DNA from 3 places in the Streptomyces mabaensis genome. Region 1 is predicted to be linked to each of the others. Evidence: predicted binding sites of a transcription regulator. Region 1 holds the regulator's gene; each other region holds the start of a gene.
What was found. Region 1 encodes HrcA, which represses chaperone genes, less so after heat shock. Its sites were predicted from a motif close to TTNGCACTCNGNNNNNCNGAGTGCNAA; they were not measured.

Region 1 (3,271 bases):
CGCGCCGCTGGAAGACCGAGTGCGGCAGCTCGTGGATCTCCACGTACAGGTCACCGGCGGGGCCACCGCCGGGGCCGACCTCGCCCTCGCCCGCGAGCTGGATCCGGGTGCCGTTGTCGACACCGGCCGGGATCTTGACCGTGAGCGTACGGCGGGAGCGGACGCGCCCGTCGCCGGCGCACTCGGGGCACGGGGTCGGCACGACCGTACCGAAGCCCTGGCACTGCGGGCACGGCCGCGAGGTCATGACCTGACCCAGGAAGGACCGGGTGACCTGGGAGACCTCGCCGCGGCCACGGCACATGTCGCAGGTCTGCGCGGAGGTGCCGGGGGCCGCGCCCTCGCCCGAGCAGGTCGTACAGACGACCGCCGTGTCGACCTGGATGTCCTTGGTCGTACCGAAGGCCGCCTCGTCCAGCTCAACCTCCAGCCGGATCATCGCGTCCTGGCCGCGCCGGGTACGGGACCGCGGGCCGCGCTGGGACGCCGTACCGAAGAAGGCGTCCATGATGTCGGAGAAGTTGCCGAAGCCACCGGCCCCGAAGCCGCCCGCGCCTCCGCCGCCGGCCGCGGACAGCGGGTCGCCGCCGAGGTCGTAGACCTGCTTCTTCTGCGGGTCCGACAGCACCTCGTAGGCGGCGTTGATCTCCTTGAAACGCTCCTGCGTCTTGGGATCAGGGTTCACGTCCGGATGCAGCTCGCGCGCGAGCCGCCGGAACGCCTTCTTGATCTCGTCCTGCGAAGCGTCTCGGCGGACGCCGAGTACGGCGTAGTAGTCCGTGGCCACTTACGACTCCGCGAGGATCTGTCCGACGTAACGTGCCACTGCGCGTACCGCTCCCATCGTTCCGGGGTAGTCCATGCGGGTCGGTCCGACCACGCCGAGTTTGGCGACTGCCTCGTCGCCCGAACCGTAGCCGACGGCGACGACCGATGTGGACGTCAGCCCTTCATGGGCATTCTCATGCCCGATGCGTACGGTCATTCCCGAGTCCTTGGCCTCGCCGAGCAGCTTGAGCAGCACGACCTGCTCCTCGAGCGCTTCCAGCACCGGCCGGATCGTCAGGGGAAAATCGTGCCCGAAGCGGGTGAGATTGGCGGTGCCGCCGATCATCAGCCGCTCCTCCGTCTCCTCGACGAGGGTTTCCAGGAGCGTGGCGAGCACGGTCGACACCGTGCCGCGGTCCTCCTGCTCGAAGGAGTCCGGGAGGTCCTGCACCAGCTGCGGCACGTCCGCGAAGCGGCGGCCCACCACCCGGCTGTTGAGCCGGGCCCGCAGATCGGCCAGCGACGTCTCACCGAACGGCGCGTGGCAGTCGACCATGCGCTGCTCGACCCGTCCGGTGTCGGTGATCAGGACCAGCATCAGCCGCGCCGGGGCCAGCGCCAGCAGTTCCACGTGCCGCACCGTCGAGCGGGTCAGCGAGGGGTACTGGACGACGGCGACCTGCCGGGTCAGCTGGGCCAGCAGCCGCACGGTCCGGCCGACCACGTCGTCGAGGTCGACGGCCCCGTCCAGGAAGTTCTGGATCGCCCGCCGCTCGGGCGAGGAGAGGGGCTTGACCCCCGCCAGCTTGTCGACGAAGAGCCGGTAGCCCTTGTCGGTCGGAATGCGTCCGGCACTGGTGTGGGGCTGCGCGATGTAGCCCTCGTCCTCCAGTACCGCCATGTCGTTGCGCACGGTGGCCGGCGAGACGCCGAGGGCGTGCCGCTCGGTGAGCGCCTTGGAGCCGACGGGCTCCTCGGTGCCCACGTAGTCCTGGACGATGGCGCGCAGCACCTCGAGTCTGCGTTCGCTGAGCATCGCGCACACCTCCAGCTGTGGTCGTCGGTCCCGGGCTTGGCACTGGCCTGGGCATTGGCCCTGGCACTCGCCCTGGCACTCGCTGCGTTCGAGTGCCAGCAATCCCCCGGCCAGTGTACGGCGGATGGACGCACGGCTAGCAAGGGCGGCCCGTCACGCTACCGTGCGACGCCCCTGCTCAGCAGGCGCGGGTGGGGGCCGTTGGACTAGCGTCGCGGTATGGACGTCAGTTGGGAAGAGCTGGGCTGGGACCGGCTCGCGGCGGGGGTCGGACGGCGCCGGATGCCGGTGTGGGACTGCACGATCGGCCTGGTGGCGGGGGACGACGCGGTCCTCATGGTGGACGCGGGTTCGTCCCTGCGCGAGGGTGCGGAACTGCGTACGCAGGCGCAGCGGCTGTTCGGCCGCAGGGTGACGCACCTCGCACTCACGCACCCCCATTTCGATCATGTGCTGGGGGCCGCCGCGTTCGCCGGGGTGGAGGTGTACGGCGCGGTCGGCCTGGACCACGTACTGTCCGCCGCCGGGCGCGAGGAGATCTGCGCCACGGCGGTACGGGAGGGTCTGCCGCGCGCCGAGGCCGTCGAGGCGGCCGATCTGCTGGTGCGGCCGCAGCACTCGGTGTGCGGCGAGTGGACGCTCGACCTGGGCGGCGTGCAGGTGCTGCTCGCGAACGTCGGCCCCGGCCACAGCGGCCACGACCTGGCGGTGCTGGTGCCGGGCACTCCCGGCACCGCGGACACCCCCGGCTCGCCGGAGATCGTGTTCTGCGGCGACCTGGTGGAGGAGTCGGGTGAGCCGCAGGCGGGCCCGGACGCCGTGCCGTCACAGTGGCCGGCCGCGCTGGACCGGCTGCTGGACCTGGGCGGCGAGGACGCGCTCTACGTACCGGGGCACGGTTCGGTGGTGGATGCCCGTTTCGTGCGGGGCCAGCGGGACGTGCTGGCGGCGCGTTTCGGCGTGTCGCCGCGCTGACCATCCTCTTCTTCTACTGTCTGTCGGATGCGCAGCCGACAGTACGGGCCCGACCTGACCCCGCCGTGGAAGAAGACCGCCCCCGCCCCCGAGGTTCCGGCCGAGACCGGCCTGGTGGTCGAGGAGGTGACGACGGGCTTCTGCGGGGCGGTGATCCGGTGCGAGAAGACCGCGCAGGGACCGACGGTCACGCTGGAGGACCGCTTCGGCAAGGAGCGGGTGTTCCCGATGGAGCCCGGCGGCTTCCTGCTGGAGGGCCGGACGGTCACACTGGTACGCCCGTCGGCCGCCGCCCCCGGAACGCGTCGGCCCGCCCGCACCGCCTCCGGCTCGATCGCGGTCCCGGGGGCGCGGGCGCGGGTGGCCCGGGCCGGCCGTATCTACGTCGAGGGCCGGCACGACGCCGAGCTGGTGGAACGGGTCTGGGGCGACGACCTGCGCATCGAGGGCGTGGTGGTCGAGTACCTGGAGGGCATCGACGACCTGCCGTCG
Region 2 (3,271 bases), on a different contig from region 1:
CAGAGTTGGGGCTGTACTCGGAACAGGGGTTGAAGGTCGAGTCCTACCGAAGGGGCCGGGCCCGGCCGGACGGCTCTCTTGCCCCCATCGGCCACTTTGCCGGCCAAGGCGAGTGGGCCGACCCGGACGGCGTACTCATGGCCGTGGAGGTCACCTCCCACGACCCCGACACCGACCGCCGCGACCGCAACGAGAAGCGCGACGGATACGCCGCAGCCGGAATCCCCGTCTATCTCCTCATCGACCGCGACGAAGACACTCTGACCGTCTTCAGCGAGCCGAAGGGCGGAAAGTACCAGCAGCACCCGTCGTACACGTACGGCGCCACGGTCACGCTCCCCGACCCCGTCGGCATCCCCCTCGACACCGAGAAGCTCAAGGACTACACCCGCTGAGCGCGCTCGATGAGAGGGCCAGCCCCGGCCGTCCAGCCTCGTGACGCCACAGGGGCGGCACCCCCTGGGAGGAGGGTGCCGCCCCTGCGTTCGTGCTCAGGACCGGTGATCAACCGTCAGGTCGATCAGAAGTCCATGTCACCGCCCGGCATGCCGCCGCCCGCGGGGGCACCGGCCTTCTCGGGCTTGTCGGCGATGACGGCCTCGGTGGTGAGGAAGAGCGCGGCGATGGAGGCCGCGTTCTGCAGCGCGGAGCGCGTGACCTTCGCCGGGTCGATGATGCCCTCGGCGATCATGTCGACGTACTCGCCGGTCGCGGCGTTCAGGCCGTGGCCGACCGTGAGGTTGCGGACCTTCTCCACGACGACGCCACCCTCGAGACCACCGTTGACGGCGATCTGCTTGAGCGGGGCCTCCAGGGCCAGACGCACGGCGTTGGCGCCGGTCGCCTCGTCGCCCTCGAGCTCGAGCTTCTCGAACACCGCGGAAGCCTGGAGCAGGGCCACGCCACCACCGGCGACGATGCCCTCCTCGACGGCGGCCTTGGCGTTGCGCACCGCGTCCTCGATGCGGTGCTTGCGCTCCTTGAGCTCGACCTCGGTCGCGGCACCGGCCTTGATGACGGCCACGCCGCCGGCCAGCTTCGCGAGGCGCTCCTGGAGCTTCTCGCGGTCGTAGTCCGAGTCGGAGTTCTCGATCTCGGCGCGGATCTGGTTGACGCGACCGGCAACCTGGTCGCTCTCACCGGCACCGTCGACGATCGTCGTCTCGTCCTTGGTGATGACGACCTTGCGGGCGCGGCCGAGCAGCTCCAGGCCGGCGTTCTCGAGCTTGAGACCGACCTCCTCGGAGATGACCGTGCCACCGGTGAGGATGGCGATGTCGTTGAGCATCGCCTTGCGGCGGTCACCGAAGCCAGGGGCCTTGACGGCCACGGACTTGAAGGTGCCACGGATCTTGTTGACGACCAGGGTCGACAGGGCCTCGCCCTCGACGTCCTCGGCGATGATCAGCAGCGGCTTGCCGGACTGCATGACCTTCTCGAGGAGCGGCAGCAGGTCCTTGACCGAGCCGATCTTCGAGTTGACGATCAGGATGTACGGGTCGTCGAGCGACGCCTCCATACGCTCCATGTCGGTGGCGAAGTACGCCGAGATGTAGCCCTTGTCGAAGCGCATACCCTCGGTGAGCTCAAGCTCCAGACCGAAGGTCTGGGACTCCTCGACGGTGATGACGCCTTCCTTGCCGACCTTGTCCATCGCCTCGGCGATGAGCTCGCCGATCTGGGTGTCGGCGGCGGAGATGGAGGCGGTCGAAGCGATCTGCTCCTTGGTCTCCACGTCCTTGGCCTGCTCCAGCAGCGCACCGGAGACGGCCTCGACGGCCTTCTCGATGCCGCGCTTGAGGGCCATCGGGTTGGCGCCGGCGGCGACGTTGCGCAGGCCCTCGCGGACGAGCGCCTGGGCGAGGACGGTCGCGGTGGTCGTACCGTCACCGGCGACGTCGTCCGTCTTCTTGGCGACTTCCTTGACCAGCTCGGCGCCGATCTTCTCGTACGGGTCCTCGAGCTCGATCTCCTTGGCGATGGAAACACCATCGTTGGTGATCGTGGGGGCGCCCCACTTCTTCTCGAGGACGACGTTGCGGCCCTTGGGGCCAAGGGTGACCTTGACGGCGTCGGCGAGCTGGTTCATCCCGCGCTCGAGACCGCGCCGTGCCTCCTCGTCGAACGCGATGATCTTGGCCATGTGAAGTGGTCCTCCCGGACTGGGGTGGATTGCTCCGGACCGCGTGGCGCCCGCGACGGACGGCCAGCCTGCCTGGCGGATCCTTGCCCCGCCGGGCCTGCGGGCCTCACCGACCCGGTCCTTCTTGTCACTCTCACTCGGAGAGTGCTAACGCAATGATTAGCACTCGACCCAGGAGAGTGCAAGCGACTCTCACAGTCCGGAGGCGCGCCCTGGGGCGCGTCCCGGACGCACGAGGGGCCCGTATCCCTGGTGGGATACGGGCCCCTCGGCGTGAGTTGCGTCGGTGGCCGATCGCGCCGAGATCAGACGGCGAGCTTGACCATGTCCGCCTGCGGACCCTTCTGGCCCTGCGAGATCTCGAACTCGACTCGCTGACCTTCTTCCAGGGTGCGGTAGCCGTCCATCTGGATCGCGCTGTAGTGGACGAAAACATCCGCACCACCGTCGACCGCGATGAAGCCGTACCCCTTCTCCGCGTTGAACCACTTGACGGTGCCCTGAGCCATGCCTAACTCCCCTATTACTGGCCCTTGCACAGACCCGCACTTCGCGGACCCGGGTCTGACCTCGCCGTAACGCGTCGACCGCGGCTGAATGTATCTGCACATGCGCTGTCTGCAACAGGTCAATCCGACGAGAATTCTGGGCATGACTGAACGCATAAATGCGATGAATTCCCCGGATTCCAGGGCAAGTCGGGCCGGACATAGGGGAACCTATGCCGCAAGAACCTCGGACTCTTTGACCTCACCTTGACGCGTTCTCATATGCACGTGGCATGAACAGCGCCCGGGACTTCCCCAACTGTACCCCGCTCAACCATGCAGAATTGCCCCCTCCGCTTCTATCGCGGAGGGGGCAATGGAGGTAACTCTGCGGTGCGGTCGGCCGGCCGCGATCAGCCGCGATCAGCCGCCGGCGACGGCCGGAATGATCGACACGCCGGCACCCTCGGGGGTCGCCGTCGCGAGGCCGCCCTCGAAGCGGACGTCGTCGTCGTTGACGTACACGTTCACGAAGCGGCGCAGCTTGCCCTGGTCGTCCAGCACGCGCGCGGCAATGCCCGGGTGGTTCTTCTCCAGGGACTCGATGACCTCGGCGAGGGTCGCGCCCTCCGCCGGGACC
Region 3 (3,271 bases), on a different contig from region 1:
CCACCACCGTCGACGACCGTCGTGTCGTCCTTGGTGACGGTCACACGGCGGGCGGAGCCCAGCACGTCCAGACCGGCCTGGTCGAGCTTGAGGCCGACCTCCTCGGCAATGACGGTGGCACCGGTGAGGGTGGCCATGTCGCCGAGCATCGCCTTACGGCGGTCGCCGAAGCCGGGGGCCTTGACCGCGACGGCGTTGAACGTGCCGCGGATCTTGTTGACGACCAGGGTCGACAGGGCCTCGCCCTCGACGTCCTCGGCGATGATCAGCAGCGGCTTGGAGGAGCCGGCCTGGATGACCTTCTCGAGCAGCGGGAGCATGTCCTGGATCGAGGAGATCTTGCCCTGGTGGATCAGGATGTACGGGTCGTCGAGGACGGCCTCCATACGCTCCTGGTCGGTCACCATGTACGGCGACAGGTAGCCCTTGTCGAAGGCCATGCCCTCGGTGAAGTCGAGCTCCAGGCCGAAGGTGTTGGACTCCTCGACGGTGATGACACCGTCCTTGCCGACCTTGTCCATCGCCTCGGCGATGAGCTCGCCGACCTGCTGGTCCTGCGCGGAGAGCGCGGCCACGGCGGCGATGTCGGTCTTGTCCTCGATCGGACGGGCGGTCGCGAGGAGGTCGTCGGACACGGCCTTGACGGCGGCGTCGATGCCCTTCTTCAGCGAGGCCGGGGAGGCGCCGGCAGCGACGTTGCGCAGGCCTTCGCGGACCAGCGCCTGGGCCAGCACGGTGGCGGTGGTGGTGCCGTCACCCGCGATGTCGTTGGTCTTGGTCGCCACCTCCTTCACGAGCTGGGCGCCCAGGTTCTCGTACGGGTCGTCGAGCTCGACCTCGCGGGCGATGGTCACACCGTCGTTGGTGATGGTGGGGGCGCCGAACTTCTTGTCGATGACGACGTTGCGGCCCTTGGGGCCGATCGTCACCTTCACCGTGTCGGCAAGCTTGTTGACGCCGCGCTCAAGGGCGCGACGGGCGTCCTCGTCGAACTTCAGGATCTTCGCCATGGGAGCTTCTGTGTCCTCTCAAATGAACTGCGCCCCGGCGCCCGGCCATTGAAGAGCGGGAGCACGGGGCGCAGATCAGAAAACTTCGGCTGGGATTACTTCTCGACGATCGCGAGAACGTCGCGAGCCGAGAGGACGAGGTACTCCTCGCCGTTGTACTTCACCTCGGTGCCGCCGTACTTGCTGTAAAGCACGACGTCGCCGACGGATACGTCGAGCGGAAGACGGTTGCCGTCCTCGAAGCGGCCCGGGCCCACGGCCAGGACGACGCCCTCCTGGGGCTTCTCCTTGGCAGTGTCCGGAATGACCAGGCCAGAGGCCGTGGTCTGCTCGGCGTCGAGCGGCTGGACCACAATGCGGTCCTCGAGCGGCTTGATGGCAACCTTGGAGCTGGCGGTCGTCACGATCCGACCTCCCCCTTCGGAGATCTCACGGGGTTAACTGTCTGAGGTGGCGACCAGGTCGATCCGTCGTCGCGGGTGCCGGACCTGCCCGTCGCTGTGTTGGCACTCCCCGGTGGCGAGTGCCAGAGCCGAGACTATGCGGCGGTTAGCACTCGGTCAAGCGGAGTGCCAACGTGGCCGCGCCGAATCCCCCGTGGAGCCCCGCCGGGACCGCTGCCGGATCCCCTCAACTGCTGAGTACCCGCACTGACGTACGAGCCGCCGTCCCCGCTCCCGGCCGCGCGTCCGGGACACGCTCAGAGGTAGTCCTCGAGAAGGCCGATCCGGAAGCCCTGCTCCTGGATCCGGCGCAGCATCGCCGTCGTCATCTGCGTGATGGTCGAGCCCTTGAGTTCACCGGGACCACGGAAGTGCGCGAGCACGATGTCGCCGGGCCGCAGCCGGTCGCCGTCCGCGTACCGCAGATCGTGTATCTGCATCGAGACCCGCCACAGCACGACCGACCTGACCCCGCAGTCGGCGGCCGCCCGCAGGGTGTCGTCGTTGTAGTTGCCGAACGGCGGCCGGAACAGGTGCGGTTTCGTCCCGAAACGGGCCGCGAGCCGGTCCTGCTGGCCGCAGATCTCCGCCCGCTGTTTCGCGTACGGAAACGTGCGCAGGTTCGGGTGGGTGAGGGTGTGGTTCTGCACCGTGCCGCCGAGGTCCCGCAGCCGCTCGAAGTGGTCGTACCCGCCCGAGGCCACGCTGTCCGTGAGGAACATGCTGATCGGCAGCTTCAGGTCCGCGGCCATCCGCAGGAACTCGGGGTCGCGTTCCGCGCCGTCGTCGAAGGTGAGGAAGACGACCTTCTCGTCGGTCGGGATCCGGTCCACCACCGAGGGCAGTCCCGGCCCCGCCGCCGGCAGTACGGGCTTGTGGGCCGGCTTCGGGGCGAAGGCGAGCGGCGCCTTCAGCCCCCAGCGGGTGTGCGGGCCGGGCGCAACCGACGGCCGCTTCACGCCCTTGCCCGCCCCGGCCGCTCCCGGCGTGGCCTCTCCCTGCGTCCCCGGCGTGGCGGCCGGTTCCCGCTGCCCCTCGGTGGCCTTGTGCCCCTGCCGCTCGACCGGCTCCCCGGGCTGCGAGCACGCGGCGAGCGCGAGCACGCCGGCTGCCAGCGTTCCGGCCAGCAGCCGGTGCACGCGTATCACAGGTAGTCCTCCAGCCTGGCCACGGCGTACCCCTTGTCCGTGATCGTCTTCATCACCCGCCGGATCATGTCAGGCATGCTTCCGCCCCAGTCCTCCTGCCCCCTGAAATGCGTGAGGATGATGTCACCGGGGTGCAGGTCGCGGTCCCACTCGCGCCACTCCATCCGGTCCGGGAACGCTTCGGCGGCCCACAGCGGAACCGCCTTGATACCGCAGGACTCGGCGGCGCGCAGGGTGTTGGCGTTGTAGTTGCCGTACGGCGGGCGGAACAGCTCCGGCCGCTTGCCGAACCGCTTCTCGATGACGTCCTGCAGGCCACAGATCTCCGCGCGCTGCGCCCGGTAGGAAAGGCCGGGCAGGTAGAGGTGGTTGAGGGTGTGGTTGTTCAGTGCGACGCCGAGGTCCTGCATCTTCTCGAAGTACGGGTAGTTGTCGCGGACCAGGTAGTCGCTGAGGAACGCGCTGTACGGGATGCGCAGTTCGCGCATCATCCTGATCAGCTCGGGGTCCTTCTCCGCGCCGTCGTCGATCGTCAGGAAGACGATCTTCTCCTTGGTCGGGACGGTGGTGAACACGGGCGGCAGGCCCGGCCCGGCCTCGAAGCCCTTGCGCGTCCTGATCTCCGGTTTCTCGGCGGGCGGCGCGGGCGGCAGGAGCGGGACCTTCTTCA

Region 2: groL (chaperonin GroEL) is a predicted target of HrcA. The motif match lies at 2,303-2,329, and genes of this name have one in related genera.
Region 3: groES (co-chaperone GroES) is a predicted target of HrcA. The motif match lies at 1,560-1,586, and genes of this name have one in related genera.

The regions. Positions count from the first base shown of each region.
Region 1 is NZ_JBSOPZ010000026.1:29,654-32,924, forward strand. Features, by position in the region: gene dnaJ (molecular chaperone DnaJ) at 1-787, opposite strand, end outside; gene hrcA (heat-inducible transcriptional repressor HrcA) at 788-1,804, opposite strand; gene ACWV17_RS22695 (MBL fold metallo-hydrolase) at 2,024-2,779, shown strand; gene ACWV17_RS22700 (DUF3097 domain-containing protein) at 2,807-3,271, shown strand, end outside.
Region 2 is NZ_JBSOPZ010000019.1:136,536-139,806, reverse strand. Features, by position in the region: gene ACWV17_RS19080 (Uma2 family endonuclease) at 1-395, shown strand, start outside; gene groL (chaperonin GroEL) at 521-2,143, opposite strand; gene ACWV17_RS19070 (cold-shock protein) at 2,449-2,652, opposite strand; gene ACWV17_RS19065 (MoaD/ThiS family protein) at 3,055-3,271, opposite strand, start outside.
Region 3 is NZ_JBSOPZ010000016.1:160,291-163,561, forward strand. Features, by position in the region: gene groL (chaperonin GroEL) at 1-1,010, opposite strand, end outside; gene groES (co-chaperone GroES) at 1,106-1,414, opposite strand; gene ACWV17_RS16925 (polysaccharide deacetylase family protein) at 1,711-2,601, opposite strand; gene ACWV17_RS16930 (polysaccharide deacetylase family protein) at 2,598-3,271, opposite strand, start outside.